DNA from 2 places in the Micromonospora sp. NPDC005174 genome. Region 1 is predicted to be linked to the other one. Evidence: riboswitches for the same ligand, from Rfam matches in the RefSeq annotation. Region 1 holds a riboswitch; the other holds the start of a gene.
The links. A riboswitch is a leader RNA that binds a small molecule or an ion and turns the genes downstream of it on or off. The one in region 1 is predicted to bind S-adenosylmethionine.
Positions count from the first base shown of each region.

Region 1 (7,372 bases):
CACGCTACACGAGCAGTGACGGTCGCGCACGACCACAAATCGGGCATGGTCCAGGGCGCCTCGAACGCGCTGACGGATTCATGACGATGGTTGCCTTTGACCGCATGTAGGCGATCTGGCCGCCGTTGATCGCGGTGAGCGTCCGGCCCTGTGGTAGGCATTCGGACATGACCACCGACACGGGCGGTCCGGCCCTGCGGCAGGCGCGGATTCACCGGGTACGGCCGCAGGACGCCGCCCGGATGCGGGCGCTGCGCCTGGAGATGCTCGCCGACGCGCCGTTGGCCTTCCTGGAGACATTGGCGGACGCTGCGGCCCGACCGCACAACGAGTTCGCCGCCCGGGTGGCGTACACGTCGACCGGTCCCCACAACGCGCAGTTCGTCGCGGACCCGGGCGGCCGGCTCGTCGGGCACGCCGGCGGAACGGTCGCTCCGAACGAGCCGGGGCTGACCGTGATCTATGCCGTGTACGTCACGCCGACGTGGCGGGGCCGCGGGCTGCTCGGCGAGCTGATCGACGGGGTGGCCGCCTGGTCACGGGCGTGCGACCGGCCGGAACTGCTGCTGGAGGTGGTGGTCGGCAACGATCGCGCCTACCGGGCCTACCAGCGGCTGGGCTTCGAAGACACCGGCGTACGGGTCCCCCACCCCACGATCCCCGCCCTGACCGAACTCCAGATGCGCCGAACAGCATAAAGAGAACTCTTCCCAAGGCAAGACCACGAAGATCTCCCACCCAAAGCCGGAGCGTCAGGCGACAACCGTGCCCACAAAAGGGTTTCCGGGGCAGCCCGCCCCGCGCAGGGATCAAGCCTGACCGCCCGGAGCGGGGCGGGCTGCCCCGGAAACCCCAACCGCGACCAATCACGCACCGCCCCGGAAACCCCCACCGCAACCAAAGATCAGGCAGGCCGCCGCGACTGCACGATCCGGAACCGATTCGCCACGTAAGCCCCGTCGGTCAGCGCCGAGTTGGCCGCCGCGTTGGCGCCGCTGCCGTGGAAGTCGGAGAAGGCCGCCGACTGGTTCACGAAGACACCGCCGGTGAGGTTGCAGGACAGGTGCACTCCGACCTCGACGGCGACCGCCTCGGTGGCGTCCAGCACCGCTTCGTCGGTCGAGTAGACCCCGGCGGTGAGCGCGCCCTTCTCGCCGACCGTCCTGCGCAGCAGCTCCAGGCTGTGCGCGGTGGAGTCGGTCGCGATGGCGAACGAGATCGGCCCGAACCACTCCCGGCCGTACGTCTGGGCGTCGTCCGCGGTCAGCTTGACGATCGTCGGGGTACGCACCACCGCGTCGGCGTACGACGGGTGGGCCACCGTCCGCGACTCCAGGACCGGCTCGCCGACCTTGGTCACCTCGGCCAACCGCTCCAACACCCCGTCGTTGACGATCGCGCCGGTCAGCTCGACACCCCGGGCCGGGTCGGCGGTCAGCTTGCCGACCGCCGCGGCGATTCCACCGGCCACCTCGTCGAAGCTCTTGTGCCCCTGGTCGGTCTCGATGCCCCCGGCCGGGATGAGGATGTTCTGCGAGGTGGTGCACATCTGACCGCTGTAGAGGGTCAGGGTGAAACCGAGGTTGCGGCACATGCCGGTGAAGTCGTCGGTGGAGTCGATCACCACGGTGTTGAGGCCGGCCTTCTCGGTGTAGACCGACGCCTGCCGGGCGTGCGTCTCCAGCCAGTCGCCGTACTCGGTGGAGCCGGTGAAGTCGACGATCTTGACGGACCGGTGCAGCGCCAGGTCGCTGGCGAGCTTCTCGCCCGGCGCCTCGGCGGCCAGCAGGATCAGGTTCGGGTCGAAGCCGGCCTCCGCGAGGACCTCCCGCGCGTACTTCACGGTGATCGCGAGCGGCAGCACCGCGCGCGGGTGCGGCTTCACGATCACCGGGTTGCCGGTGACCAGCGAGGCGAACAGCCCGGGGTACGAGTTCCACGTCGGGAAGGTGTTGCACCCGATCACCAGCGCCACACCACGGGGGACCACGTGGAACGTCTTGGTCATCCGCAGCGGGTCGCCCTTGCCGGCGGCCTTCTCCCAACCGGCGGTGCCCGGGTGCCGGGTCATCTCGGCGTACGCGTACGCCAGCGCCTCCAGCGCCCGGTCCAGCGCGTGCGCGCCGCCGGCCTGGAACGCCATCACGAACGCCTGCCCGCTGGTGAACTGCACCGCGTTGGCCAGCTCGAAGATGTGCTTGTGCAGCCGGTCGAGGATTTCCAGGCAGACACCCACCCGGGCCTGCGGACCGGCGTCGCGCCACGCCGGCAGCGCGGCGGAGGCGGCGGTGACCAGCTCGTCGGTGCCGGCGTGCGGGTACCGCACCGCCAGGTCGACCCCGAACGGGCTCGTCTCGGTGGTGATCCGCCCGCCAGCGCCGGGCTGATCGAGCGGAAAGTCACCACCGAGGTACGCCTCGAAGGCGGCCTTGCCGTCGGCGGCGGCGGTCTCGCCGTACACGCGGGGGCTGGGGGACTCGGGATAGGCGGACCAGTAACCCCGCTCCGTGATCGCGGTCAGCGCACGGTTGAGGGTGTCGGCGTGCCTGTCGTACAGGGAATGCGGGGTCTCCGTCATGCCCGCCATCATGCAACAGCCCGGTCGGCGAGCAGTAGGGGCGGATACCCGTCAGAGGGTGAGCTGCCAGTTGTCCCAGGCGTCCACCGGGCGGAAGCCGAGCTGCTTGTTGATCGCCACCATGTAGCTGTTGCTGGCCGCGTTCCAGGTGTCGACGACGCGTACCGCGGGCTCGTGGGTGAGCAGATGGTGCAGGTTCTCCGCCTTGGCGATGAGGCCCAGCCGGTGGCCACGGTGGGTCGGGTCGACGATGGTGATCTGCTGGAACGCGTGCCAGTCGACGGAGGCGCCCACGTCGAGCAGGGTCCAGGCGACCAGCCGGCCCGACGCCTCGTGCAGCATCCCGAGGTGGTAGCGCCGCCTACCCCGGGCGTCCAGGGCGCGCTCGTTGCCCCGGATGCGCTCGGCGTCGACCTGTTCCGGTTCCCACTGCACGTCGCCCAGCGGCGCGTCCGTCATGAGCCGGCCGTCCAGGTAGGCGACGTCCGCGACGTACTCGGGTGGGGTGGTGCCCTGCCAGGAGACGGACCGGTAGCCCTTGGCGTGGGGCTGCGCGTCGGCCAGGGCCGCCCGCAGCGCGAGCCGGTCGATGTCGGCGATGGTCAGCCGGCGACGCACCTCGGCCAGCGCGGAGTGCGCGCCCATCGCGGCGGCGAACGCGTGACCCGCCACCGGTCGGGCCGGACCGCCGGGCAGCGCGGAGACCGTCATCGCCGTCACCCGTTTGCGGTCGTGCTGGCGCAGCAGGCGTACCCCGTACTCGTGCAGGGCCCGGCCGACACCACGACGCCGCAGGTCCGGATGGACCTTCAGCTCGGCGGTGGCGTTGTCGGTGTTGTCGAGCTGCGGCAGGTCGAGCTGGAGGTAACCGGCGGGCGCACCGTCCAGGCGGGCCAGCGCCCAGAGCGAGCGGGTGCCGGGCATCGGGGCGTGGAAGAACCCGTCGAAGCGTTGCCGGCAGGACGGTGGGAAGTCGGGCAGGTCGGCCTCGGTGGCCGCCGCTCCGATCCGGTACGCCTCGTCGACCGCGGCCCGGTCGGTGCCGTCGAACGGCACGATCGTGATGCTCATGCCGGTGAGCCTGACAGCCGCAAAAGCGACAGGGCCAGCGATTATTCGCTGGCCCTGTCGGACGTGGTCGGGAGGGGCATTCGCACAACGCCTCCGGCGTTGGGTCGCAAGAACTTCAAAAGTCTTCGGCGAAATGCCCTCCCGCACGGAGCATCTTGCGCCGTCCGGTTCCTGCCGTCAAGTCCAGAGCGGCGGGTTTTCCACACTCACAGCGAAAACCCAGTCACCGGGCGGATTCAGCCCAGAAGCCCCGCGTCCCGGGCGGCACGCAGGGACGGCTTGATGTGGTGGGTCGGCCCGACCTGTGCGGCCACGGCGTCGATGGTCTTCAGACCCTCGCCGGTGTTGAAGACGACCGTCTCCGCCGTCGGGTCGAGCCGGCCGGACTCGACCAGCTTGCGCAACACTGCCGCGGTCACGCCGCCCGCCGTCTCGGCGAAGACCCCGGTGGTACGGGCCAGGTCGCGGATGCCGGCGCGGATCTCGTCGTCGTCGGCGTACTCCATCCAGCCACCGGTGCGGCGCACCGCCTCCAGTGCGTAGAGGCCGGCGGCCGGGTCACCGATGTTGAGCGACTTGGCGATGCCGGTGGGCTTGACCGGGATGATCGTGTCCGTGTCGGCGTGCAGGGCCGTGGCGATCGGGTTGCAGCCGGCCGACTGCGCGCCGAAGACCTTCCAGCCGCCGGCCGGCGCGTCGACCAGGCCGATCTCGACCAGCTCGGAGAACGCCTTGTCAATCTTGGTGAGCAGTTCGCCGCTGGCCATCGGGATCACCACCTGGGCGGGAATCCGCCAGCCCAACTGCTCGGCCACCTCGTAGCCGAGGGTCTTGGAACCCTCCGCGTAGTACGGCCGGACGTTCACGTTGACGAAGGCCGTGTCCTCGAACTCGTCGGTCTCCACCAGCTCACCGCAGAGCCGGTTGACGTCGTCGTACGAGCCGTCGATGGCGACCAGTTCGCCGCCGTACACGGCGGTGGTGATGACCTTGCCCTGCTCCAGGTCGGAGGGGATGAAGACGATCGAGGGAACGCCGGCGCGGGCGGCGTGCGCGGCCACCGAGTTGGCCAGGTTGCCGGTGGACGCGCAGGCGAAGCGGGTGAAGCCGAGTGCCTTGGCGGCGGTCAACGCCACCGAGACGACCCGGTCCTTGAACGAGTGGGTCGGGTTGGCGCTGTCGTCCTTGACCCAGAGCGGCGCGGTGATGCCCATCTCGGCGGCGAGGTGCGGTGCCGCCACCAGCGGGGTCAGCCCCGGGTCGAGGGTGACCCGGGTGGCCGGGTCCTGCCCGGCGGGCAGCAGCGCGGCGTACCGCCAGATGTTGTCCGGGCCGGCCTCGATCTGCTCGCGGGTGACCGTGGCCAGGGCGGCGGTGTCGTAGTCGACTTCCAGCGGGCCGAAACACTCGTAGCAGGCGTGCTGGGCGGCGAGCGGGTAGCGGGCCGAACAGGCGCGGCAGACGAGGGCACGGGCGGGGCTGGCGGAGGTGTCGATGCCGGAGGCGGCGAGCGTCGACGTCATGTCGAGAGTCCTCTCATCTTTCCCCGCATCGCACGGTGCGGCGGGGACGGAATTGGCACCTGCCCCGCGGGTCGCTCAGCGGTGAGCGCGCGGGGTGGTTGCCGGGGCGTCGTCGGGCCGTATCCCTCAGCCCCTCTGGATGAGGTATGCAGTTGTGCCGTCGAGTCTAGGCAACGTTGCCCGGCGCCTCCACCGGGCATCCCAGCCAGTGGGTCAGCGGTTGGCCACCGCCACCGGGTCGACCACCGCGACGGGGTCGGTGACCGCTGTCGGCCGGGGCAGCGACGAGGGCCGGGGACGGGTCCGCGCGGCGAGGTTCGCGCCGACCAGCGCGGCGATGGTGATCGCCGCTCCGACCAGCTCGACCGTCTCCGGCCGGTAGCCACGGGCGATCTGCACGACGAAGGTGGTCACCGGGACCAGGTTCATGAACAGGGCCGCGTTGGCCGCGCCCAGCCGCTGCACGCCGGTGTTCCAGGCCAGCACCGCGACGACTGCGGCGACGAGCACGGCGTACGCCAGTTGCGGGGTGATCGCCACGAGGTCGGCGGCCGTCGGCGCGTGCTGCCACCCGACGGCGTCGGCGCCGATGCTCGCGGCCAGCATGGCGGCCGTGCCGGCGAGCGCGGTCAGCGTGGTGAAGCGCAGCGGCGACCAGCCGCCGAACCGGGTCGCGCCGTGGGTGTAGACGGCCCAGCCGAGCACCGCGCCGATCATCATGAGGCCGCCGAGACCGAACTGGCCGAGGCCGGCCAGGCTCCCGCGGGTGATCACCAGGCCGACTCCGAGGAGCGCCACCAGGGAGAGGGCCAGCAGGAAGGGCTTCGGTCGTACGCCGTCCCGGGCCCACCGCACCAGTTGGGTGATGATCGGGGTGGTCGCCACGAAGAGGGAGACCTGCTGCGGGGCGGCGTGTTCGAGAGCCAGGTTGGTGAGCAGGTTGAAACCGGCGAAGCCGACGACGCCCAGCACCATTACCTCGGCTCCCCGACCGCCGAGCCGCAGCGCGGCCGACCCCTCGCGGAGCAGCAGGATGCCGACCAGGATGACGGCGGCGAACAGATAGCGGGCGGTGGTCAGGTTGAGCGGGTCGACAGTGGTCAGCGCGGTGGCCAGGATCGGGAACATCGCACCCCAGGCGAGCGCGGCGAGCAATGGGTAGGCGGCGGCGCGGGATCGCATCGTCAGCTCCTGTTCGAGTATCTTCGAACCAACGACACCGACCATAGGGTGTTGTTCGATCGTTGTCGAACAAGGGTTAGACTGGTCACATGGAGCTGCACGAACCCGACCTGACCGCCGTACCGGTCACCGCCGTGCTGGCCGCACTCGCCGACGACGTGCGGTTGCAGATCGTCCGGGCGCTCGCCGACGGCGGTGAGGCCGCCTGCGGCAGCTTCGACTTCGGCGTCTCCAAGGCGACCCGCAGCCACCACCTCAAGGTGCTGCGCGAGGCCGGCCTGACCCGCACCCGGGCCGCCGGCACGAGCCGCCTGGTCCGACTGCGCCGCGACGAGGTGGACACGCTCTACCCCGGCCTCCTGGACGCGGTCCTCACATCCCGACCGACGGCCTGACCCGTCCACGCCCTTTGGCCGACCCCTTCACGCACGCGTCGCCGGAGCCGACACGCCGACGCTCCGGCGACGCGCGTGACGCATCGGTCAGGCGTTCACCGGGCTGGGCTCGGCCATCGACGGCACCTCGGCACGCCGCTTGAAGAGCAATGAGTCGAGCGCCCACGGGCCCGAGCCGAGCGTCGCAACCAGCAGGAACGACCAGCAGAAGAGGGCCGCCTGCTCACCGCCGTTGTACAGCGGCAGCAGGCCGTCCGGCTGGTGCACGACGAAGTAGGCGTACGCCATCGAGCCGGACGCGAGAAGCGCGGCTGGTCGGGCGAAGAGTCCGACCAGCACCAGCGCGCCGCAGATGAGCTGGATCAGGGCGGCCCACCAGCCCGGCCAGGTGCCGAGCGGTACCGCCTTGCCGGTCATCGGGTTGCCGCCGAACAACCCGAAGACCGACGAGAGGCCGTGCAGCGTGAACAGCAGGCCGATCACGATGCGGAACAGGGACAGGGTCGGCCCGCCGAGCCGAGAGACGTTCATGGAGACCTCCATCGAAGGGAACAGATCTCTTCCATGGTGGGGCCTCAAGGCATCGATGTTAATAAGTTCTTTGCTAGTGGGAAAATCCCCGG
Region 1 is NZ_JBEXIJ010000018.1:55,408-62,779, reverse strand. Features, by position in the region: gene ABZU91_RS20405 (GNAT family N-acetyltransferase) at 168-698, shown strand; gene paaN (phenylacetic acid degradation protein PaaN) at 905-2,578, opposite strand; gene ABZU91_RS20395 (GNAT family N-acetyltransferase) at 2,630-3,649, opposite strand; gene thrC (threonine synthase) at 3,886-5,172, opposite strand; SAM riboswitch class I at 5,183-5,318, opposite strand; gene ABZU91_RS20385 (DMT family transporter) at 5,386-6,354, opposite strand; gene ABZU91_RS20380 (metalloregulator ArsR/SmtB family transcription factor) at 6,444-6,749, shown strand; gene ABZU91_RS20375 (DoxX family protein) at 6,837-7,280, opposite strand.

Region 2 (7,372 bases), on a different contig from region 1:
GCCCACCGGCGACCCGCTGGCGCTGCGCCCCGGGTCGCTGCCCCGGGCCGTTCGGGAGCTGTATCCGCACGACGGCGCGGCGACCGCCGACCTGGCGCAACGGCTACGGATCGCCCAGGACTGGCGCGCCGACGCCCAGGCTGTGGCGAGCGGCATTCGCGAGGCGGCGGCGACCTGGGCGTTCCTGCGCAACTCCTGCGTGTTGGGCGTGCCGGTGCCCGGCGCCAACGGTCTCGTGCTCACGCTGCCACCGGGCCGCGCCCCGGACGACCGGCCGCTCAGCGAGCTGCACGAGGCGACGGTACGCGCCCTGCCTCCCGGCCGGGGTCCGGTGCCGTATCAGGAGCGGGCCTGCCTGCTGCCCGAGTCGGCGTCGGCGACGCAGCGCATGCCGACGTACGCCGGCGCGGTGGACCTGACCGCGGCCGCGCCGGTGCGGACGCTGCGGCTGCCGGCACCCCGCCGACCGCTGAGCACCACCGGCCGGGGCGTGCTGCTGCTCTACGAGGCCCGCCACGCCATGGGCCGGCACGTGGCGAGCGCGCCGGTGCGCGACAGCGCCTACTGGGATTCCGAGGCGGCGTTGAACGTCTTCGAGTTCACCCTGCTGGAGAGGGTCGCCGGGCGGCACTATCAGGAGGCGGTGGCCGCCTACCTCCAGGCGTTGCGGCGCGAGGGCGACCTCCTGGCCCGCCCGCACAAGGTGCTCGACCGGCGTCGACGCAAGGCGCTGTCGCTCGCGTTCGGCGGACTGGACGACGAGGAGCTGCACCTCTGGGCGTCGGTCGCCTACCGCAACGCCATCCTGGAGCTGCTCGGTGATCTGAAGGCGTTCGCCGCACACCTGCGCCACCAGGCCGGCTGAGCGCCGCCGGCCACCTGGGCGACGGGCTCAGAGCACCTGGGCGAGGAAGCGACGCAGCCGGGGATGCTCGGCTCCCTCGAAGATCTGCTCCGGCGGGCCGGCCTCCAGCACGACACCCCGGTCCATGAAGGCGACGGTGTCGGCGACCTGCCGGGCGAAGCCCATCTCGTGCGTGACCACCACCATGGTCATCCCGGCGGCGGACAGGTCGGCCATCACCCCGAGGACCCCCTTGACCAGCTCCGGGTCGAGTGCCGAGGTGGCTTCGTCGAAGAGCATCACCTCGGGTCGCAGCGCTAACGCCCGGGCGATCGCCACCCGCTGCTGCTGACCACCGGAGAGCTGCGAGGGCCGGGCGTCGGCCTTACCGGCGAGCCCCACCAGCTCCAACTGCGCGCGGGCGACCTGGACAGCCTCGTCCTCGCCGAGTTTGCGGAGCCGACGCAGCGCCAATGTGACGTTGCGCAGCACGCTCATGTGCGGGAAGAGGTTGAACTGCTGGAACACCATGCCCACCCGCTGGCGCAGCGCGTCCGGGTCGTCGCGCAGCACGCTGCGCCCGTCCAGCAGGACGTCGCCGCGGTCCGGCTCGATCAGTCGGTTGAGCGTACGCAGCAGAGTGGACTTGCCCGAACCGGACGGGCCGATCACGCAGGCCGTCGCGCCGCGTGGCACGCTGAGGTCGACGCCGCGCAGCACGCGATTCGACCCGAAGGCCAGGTGGACGTCACGCGCGTCGACGCTGACCGAGGTGGTGGTCGCGGTGGTGGTCATCGCCGGTCTCCTTCCTGGATGCCAGTCAGCGCTGGGTCGTCCTCGTCCTCGTCGTCCGCGGGTGCGGTGGTGGGCCGGCCGTGGCGCAACCGCCGGTCGATCGCGTTGACGACGTGCGTCAGCGGGACGGTCAACGCCAGGTAGAACAGACCCGCCAGCAGCAGCGCGGACTCGTTGCCGGTGGTGGCCGCGTAATCCTGCCCGATGCGGAACAACTCCCGCTGGCTGGCCACCAGACCGAGGAAGTACACCAGGCTGGAGTCCTTGATCAGCGCGATGAGCTGGTTGACCCAGGCGGGCAGCACCCGCCGGATGCCCTGCGGGATGATCACCAGCCGCATCGCGTCGGCCCAGGAGAAGCCGAGCGCCCGCGCGCCCTCCAACTGCGCTGCCTCCACCGACTGGATGCCGGAGCGGAAGATCTCCCCGATGTACGCGGCGGCGATCAGTGACAGCGCGAGGATGCCCAGCGGGTACGGTTCCGGTCCCCAGACCTGCATGCCCAGCGGGGCCAGCCCGACGCCGATCAGCAGGATCGTCGCCGCGGCCGGCAGCCCCCGGAACACGTCGGTGTAGACCCGCGCGGGCCAGCGCAGCCACCGACTACGGGAGATGCCGGCCACGGCCAGCAGCAGACCCAGCACCGTGCCGAGCAGGGCGGCGGAGACGGCCAGGATCAGGGTGTTGGGCAGCCCGACGGTCAGCATCTCGGGCAGCGCCTCGCGCATCGCGTCGGCGTCGAAGAACGTCTCCCACAGGGTGCTCAACGGATCCATCGTTCGCCTCTCCTACCGTCCCGCTCGCTCGTCACCGCTTGTCGCTCAGGACGCCGTCGAGGCGGACGGCTGCGCCGACCCGGACGGCGTGGCCGGGGCCGCCGCCTTGCCGCTGCCCGGGGTGAAGTCGGCCGGGATCGGTCGCCCCGGGTAGTACTGGGCCTGCAACCGGCTCCACGTGCCGTCGGCGATCACCTCGTCGAGGCCCTTGTTCAGCGCCTCGCGCAGCTTGTCGCCACCCTTGGCGACGGCGTACGCGGTCGGGGCGGGGCTGAGCTCCTTGGCCGCCACAGTGATCTTGCCGTTGCTGTCGGCGGCCGACTTCTCGCCGATCTCGGCCGGTGCGATCCAGGCGTCGGCGGTGCCCGCCTTGAGCTGGTTGATCGCGCCGTTGTAGTCCGGTACACGCACCGGGTCGAGCTGCTTGCCGGTGGCGTAGTCGTCCTGGACGGTGCCCTGCACCACCACGACCCGCTTGCCGGCGAGCTGGTCGAACCCGGTGATCGGTGAACCGGCCGGGACGTCCAGGCCGAAGTAGCCGAAGTCGTACCCGTTGCCGAAGTCGACGGTTTTCTTGCGCGCCTCGGTGATGGTGATCGAGGAGCTGCCGACGTCGAACTTGTGGTTGTTGACCTGGGACAGCAGCGCGGAGAAGTCGGTACCGACGAACTCGACCCGCAGGCCGAGCTTGCCGGCCACGGCGGTCAGCAGGTCGTTGTCGAAGCCGGTGAACTTACCGTCCTTGAGGTACACGTTGGGCGGCGCGTCGGTCAGCGTGCCGGCCCGCAGCACACCCGGCTGCGCCAAACCGTAGGGGTTGCTGCCACCACTACCCGCCGCCGAGCCACCACCCCCACCCCCGCAGCCACTCAACCCACCAGCAACAAGAACCGCGCCAACAACAACAAATCGACCAAGAAAACGCACAGTCATCTCCAAAAAAACAGGTCGACCCCGTCGATCATGAAGTTGTTGCCCCGACACGCCGGTCGGACGGGCAACAACTTCATGATCGACGCGAGGGGTCGCGCGGATGGGTGGGTGCCCGGGAGGCGGGCGAGAGGGGAGGGGTTAGCGCTTCAGGCGGCGGTACACGCCGCGCTGCGCATTCGCATCAGGTCCACGTGCCGACGCCGGGTCAGGGCCGGCATGCGCCGGACGGCCGGTGGCGTGAGGCTGAGGATGTGCATGAGGTCTCCCGGGTCTTGGTGCTGACCTGGGTGCCAGGCCACGCTTGCACCGACGTCCTGCCGGTGCCTGGTCTTCACCCGGGGCACCCCACCGCGGAGGAGGGTTGCCGGCCAGCGAGCCGGGGCTTGTCGCTGGCGCTCATGACCTGCGCCGAGGCTAGCAGCAGCCACCGGTCGGTCGTCCAGCCGATATGACCACGCTCACCAGCCCTGGCCTGCGCCCGACGAGCAGGTCAACCTGCGTGCACGTGCGGCCGGCGCGTCTGGTCCGGCTCCTGGCGGCGCAGGATCTCCCGGGTGACCGAGGCGATCTCGCCCTGCCCGAACGCCAGGTAGCGCAGCACGTTGCGGGCCGGGCCGCCCTCGGTCCACTCGAAGTAGATGTGCGGGCGTCGCGCGCTGCGGTCGCGGATCTCCAGCAGCAGCGCGGCCAGCGCGTTGGGCACCGAGGAACTGGCCAGGCTGAGCACCGGGAAGCGGTCGTGCGCCACGCTGCCACGCACCAGCAATCCGGTCTCGAAGTCCGACGGATCGGTGACCCGGACCTCGACGAAGATCACGTCGCTGTCGTCGGGGAAGTCGTTGTCCGCCATGGTCTGGGCCAGCTTGTCGCGGTACTCCGTCAGGTCGCGGCGCTCCGGCTCGTGCGCGATCAGGCGGATGCGACGTCCGGCGCGCTCGTCGATCATGCCGGTCGCCACCTCGTCGAGCTCGACGTGGTCGACCCGCAGCTCGAACGCCCGCAGCACGCGTGACAGCGCCGACACCACGATCATCGCGCCGATGAAACAGGCGGCGATCTTCACACCGTCGGGACGCTGCACCACGTTCGCCACGGTGGTGTAGACGAACACCACGGCGATGACCCCGAACGCGACCGCGCGACCGCGCTGACGCCGCCGCCGCGCCGCGAGCGTCACGGCCGTCGCCGCCGAGGTGATCAACACCAGGACCCCGGTCGCGTACGCGCCGCCCTGCGCGTCGACGCTGGCGGAGAAGACGACCGTGATCAGGAACGCCACCCCGGTGAACACCAGCACCAGCGGCCGGACCGCGCGGGCCCACGTCGGCGCCATGCCGTAGCGGGGCAGATACCGGGGTACGAGGTTGAGCAGCCCGGCCATCGCGGACGCCCCCGCGAACCAGAGGATTCCGATGGTGGAGAGGTCGTAGACCGTGCCGAACACCCCTCCGAGGTGCTGGTGGGCCAGGTAGGCCAACGCCCGGCCGTTGGCGGCCCCGCTCGGCTGGAACGCCTCGGGCGGGATCAGCACGGTGGTGGTGACGCTGCTGGTGATCAGGAAGACGCTCATCGTCGCGGCGGCGGTGGTGAGCAACCGCCGCGCGCCCCGGATGCGGCCCAGCGGCCGATCCTCCGAGTCCTGGCGGTCCCCCCGGATGTGCGGCATCACCGCCACCCCGGTCTCGAAGCCGGACAGGCCCAGCGCCAGCTTCGGGAACACCAGCAGGGACAGCGCGACGACCATCAGCGGGTCGCCGTGCCCGGCGCGCAGCGCGGTGCTCCAGTCCCCGACCGCGCTGGGGTGGTTCACCACCCGCCACAGCGCGTCGGCGATCACCACCGCGTTCAGCGACAGGTAGACCGCGACGAGGACGACGGCGATCCCGATGGCCTCGCCGAACCCCTTGAGGAACACCGCGCCGAGCAGGGCCACGAGCAGCAGCGTGAGCACGACCTCGTGACCCTTGAGCCCGCCGGGCAGGAACGGGTTCTCGTCGATGTGGGCGGTCGCGTCGGCCGCGGACAGGGTGATGGTGATGATGAAGTCGGTGGCCGCGAAGCCCAGCAGCACCAGCACGAACAGCTTGCCCGGCCAGTAGCTGAGCAGGCGTACGAGCATCGCGATCGAGCCCTCACCGTGCGGGCTCTCCACCGCCACCCGACGGTAGACCGGCAGCGCGCCCAGCACGGTGACCAGCACCAGCACCAGCGTCGCCACCGGCGAGAGCGCCCCGGCCGCCAACGCCGCGATGCCCGGCTGGTAGCCCAGCGTCGAGAAGTAGTCGACGCCGGTCAGGCACATCACCTTCCACCACGGGTGGTGCCGCTCCTCCCGTGGTCGCACGTGCAGGCCCTGCGGCACGGGCTGCTGCGACTCGTCGGCGAGCAGCCAGCGCCGTACCCGGTCGGTCCGCCGGCCGGCACGCCTGTCCACCTCCACCGGCGTCACCCCCGTCCCGCCCATGGTCACCGCGAGTATCCGCCGTCCGGTCGACGTCCGTCCGGCGGTGCGCGGAACCCGCCCGCCGCGAGTACCGGCCCCGGCGGCGCGCCGAGGGTTTCGGGCTGGGAGCACGGGGGAAGCAGCGCCCCCGTCCCCAACCCCGGGCCGGGCAGCGCCGGGAGGGGGCGGGCTCGTGGTCGGTGGCCGCCGCTTCCGCCGAGGCGACGGCTTCGGCCGCCAGCTCGACGAGCACGAGACCCGGGTCGGGGCCGTGACGCCGCCGCAACCGGGAAGCTCGTCCGCCGGCGGGCTGGTGGACAGCGCCGTCTACATCCGGGGACACCGGTACGCCTCGCCGGCCGGCCTCGCCGAGACGTACTCCTGTCTCCAGGCGCAGGACGACGCGATGGCCTGGATCGGGTTGTACCGGCCCGACATCGACCAGATCTCGTCGCTGGCGCGCGAGTTCCGCCTGCACGACCTGGCGGTGGAGGACGCGATCAACGCCCACCAGCGGCCCAAGCTGGAACGGTACGGACACACGCTCTTCGTGGTGCTGCGCGCCGCCCGCTACGACGACCTGCGGGAGGAGGTCGAGTTCTCCGAGCTGCACCTGTTCATCGGCCCCGGCTTCGTGGTCACTGTCCGGCACGGGGAGGCCCCCGACCTGGCCGCGGTACGACGCCGCATGGAAGCCGATTCCGCGATGCTCGCCCGAGGCCCCGAGGCGGTGCTGTACGCGATCCTGGATCAGGTCGTCGACGGGTACGCGCCGGTGGTCGCCGGGTTGGAGAACGACATCGACGAGATCGAGACCCAGGTCTTCGGGGGTGACCCGAACGCGAGCCGGCGCATCTACGGTCTCAGCCGGGAGGTCATCGAGTTCCAGCGGGCCGCCCGTCCGCTACTCGGCATCCTCGACGCGTTGGCGGCGGGAGCCGGCAACTACGGCACCGACGAGGAACTGCGCCGCTACCTGCGGGACGTCACCGACCACCTCACCCAGGTGGTGGAGCGGGTCGACGGGTTCCGGCACCTGCTGCAGAACATCCTCACCGTCAACGCGACACTTGTCTCGCAGCAGCAGAACGAGGAGATGCGCAGCCTCACGGCGGCCAGCTACGCGCAGAACGAGGAGCTGAAGAAGGTCTCCTCGTGGGCCGCGATCCTGTTCGCCCCCACCCTGATCGGCACGGTGTACGGCATGAACTTCGTCCACATGCCCGAGTTGAACTGGCGTTTCGGCTACCTGTTCGCGCTGCTGCTCATGGTGCTGGTGTGCGGAACCCTCTACCTGGTCTTCAAGCGCCGCGGCTGGCTCTGAACGACGCTCCCGCGACGCCGCGGCTCACTCGATGCCGCGCAGGATGTGCCGCTCGTCCTCGACGTCGTCGTCGCCGGCGCCGATGCGCCCGAGCAGCACGGCGGCGGCCCAGATGGTCAGCGGGGTGGCGGCGCCGGTCATGCCGCCGCCGGTACGGTCGTGCGTGGTCTGGCTCCGCTCGTTACGCGGTGGCCTGCGCTGAGCCTGCATGGGCCCTGCCTCTCCTCGTCGAAGCCGTCGCGGGCGGCGCGGTGTGC
Region 2 is NZ_JBEXIJ010000008.1:205,519-212,890, reverse strand. Features, by position in the region: gene ABZU91_RS12580 (hypothetical protein) at 1-865, shown strand, start outside; gene ABZU91_RS12575 (amino acid ABC transporter ATP-binding protein) at 893-1,639, opposite strand; gene ABZU91_RS12570 (amino acid ABC transporter permease) at 1,636-2,415, opposite strand; gene ABZU91_RS12565 (ABC transporter substrate-binding protein) at 2,461-3,222, opposite strand; SAM riboswitch class IV at 3,641-3,752, opposite strand; gene ABZU91_RS12560 (amino acid transporter) at 3,839-5,812, opposite strand; gene corA (magnesium/cobalt transporter CorA) at 5,985-7,115, shown strand; gene ABZU91_RS12550 (hypothetical protein) at 7,140-7,325, opposite strand.
Region 2: linked by a shared signal. The riboswitch ahead of ABZU91_RS12565 (ABC transporter substrate-binding protein) and the one ahead of thrC (threonine synthase) in region 1 are both predicted to bind S-adenosylmethionine.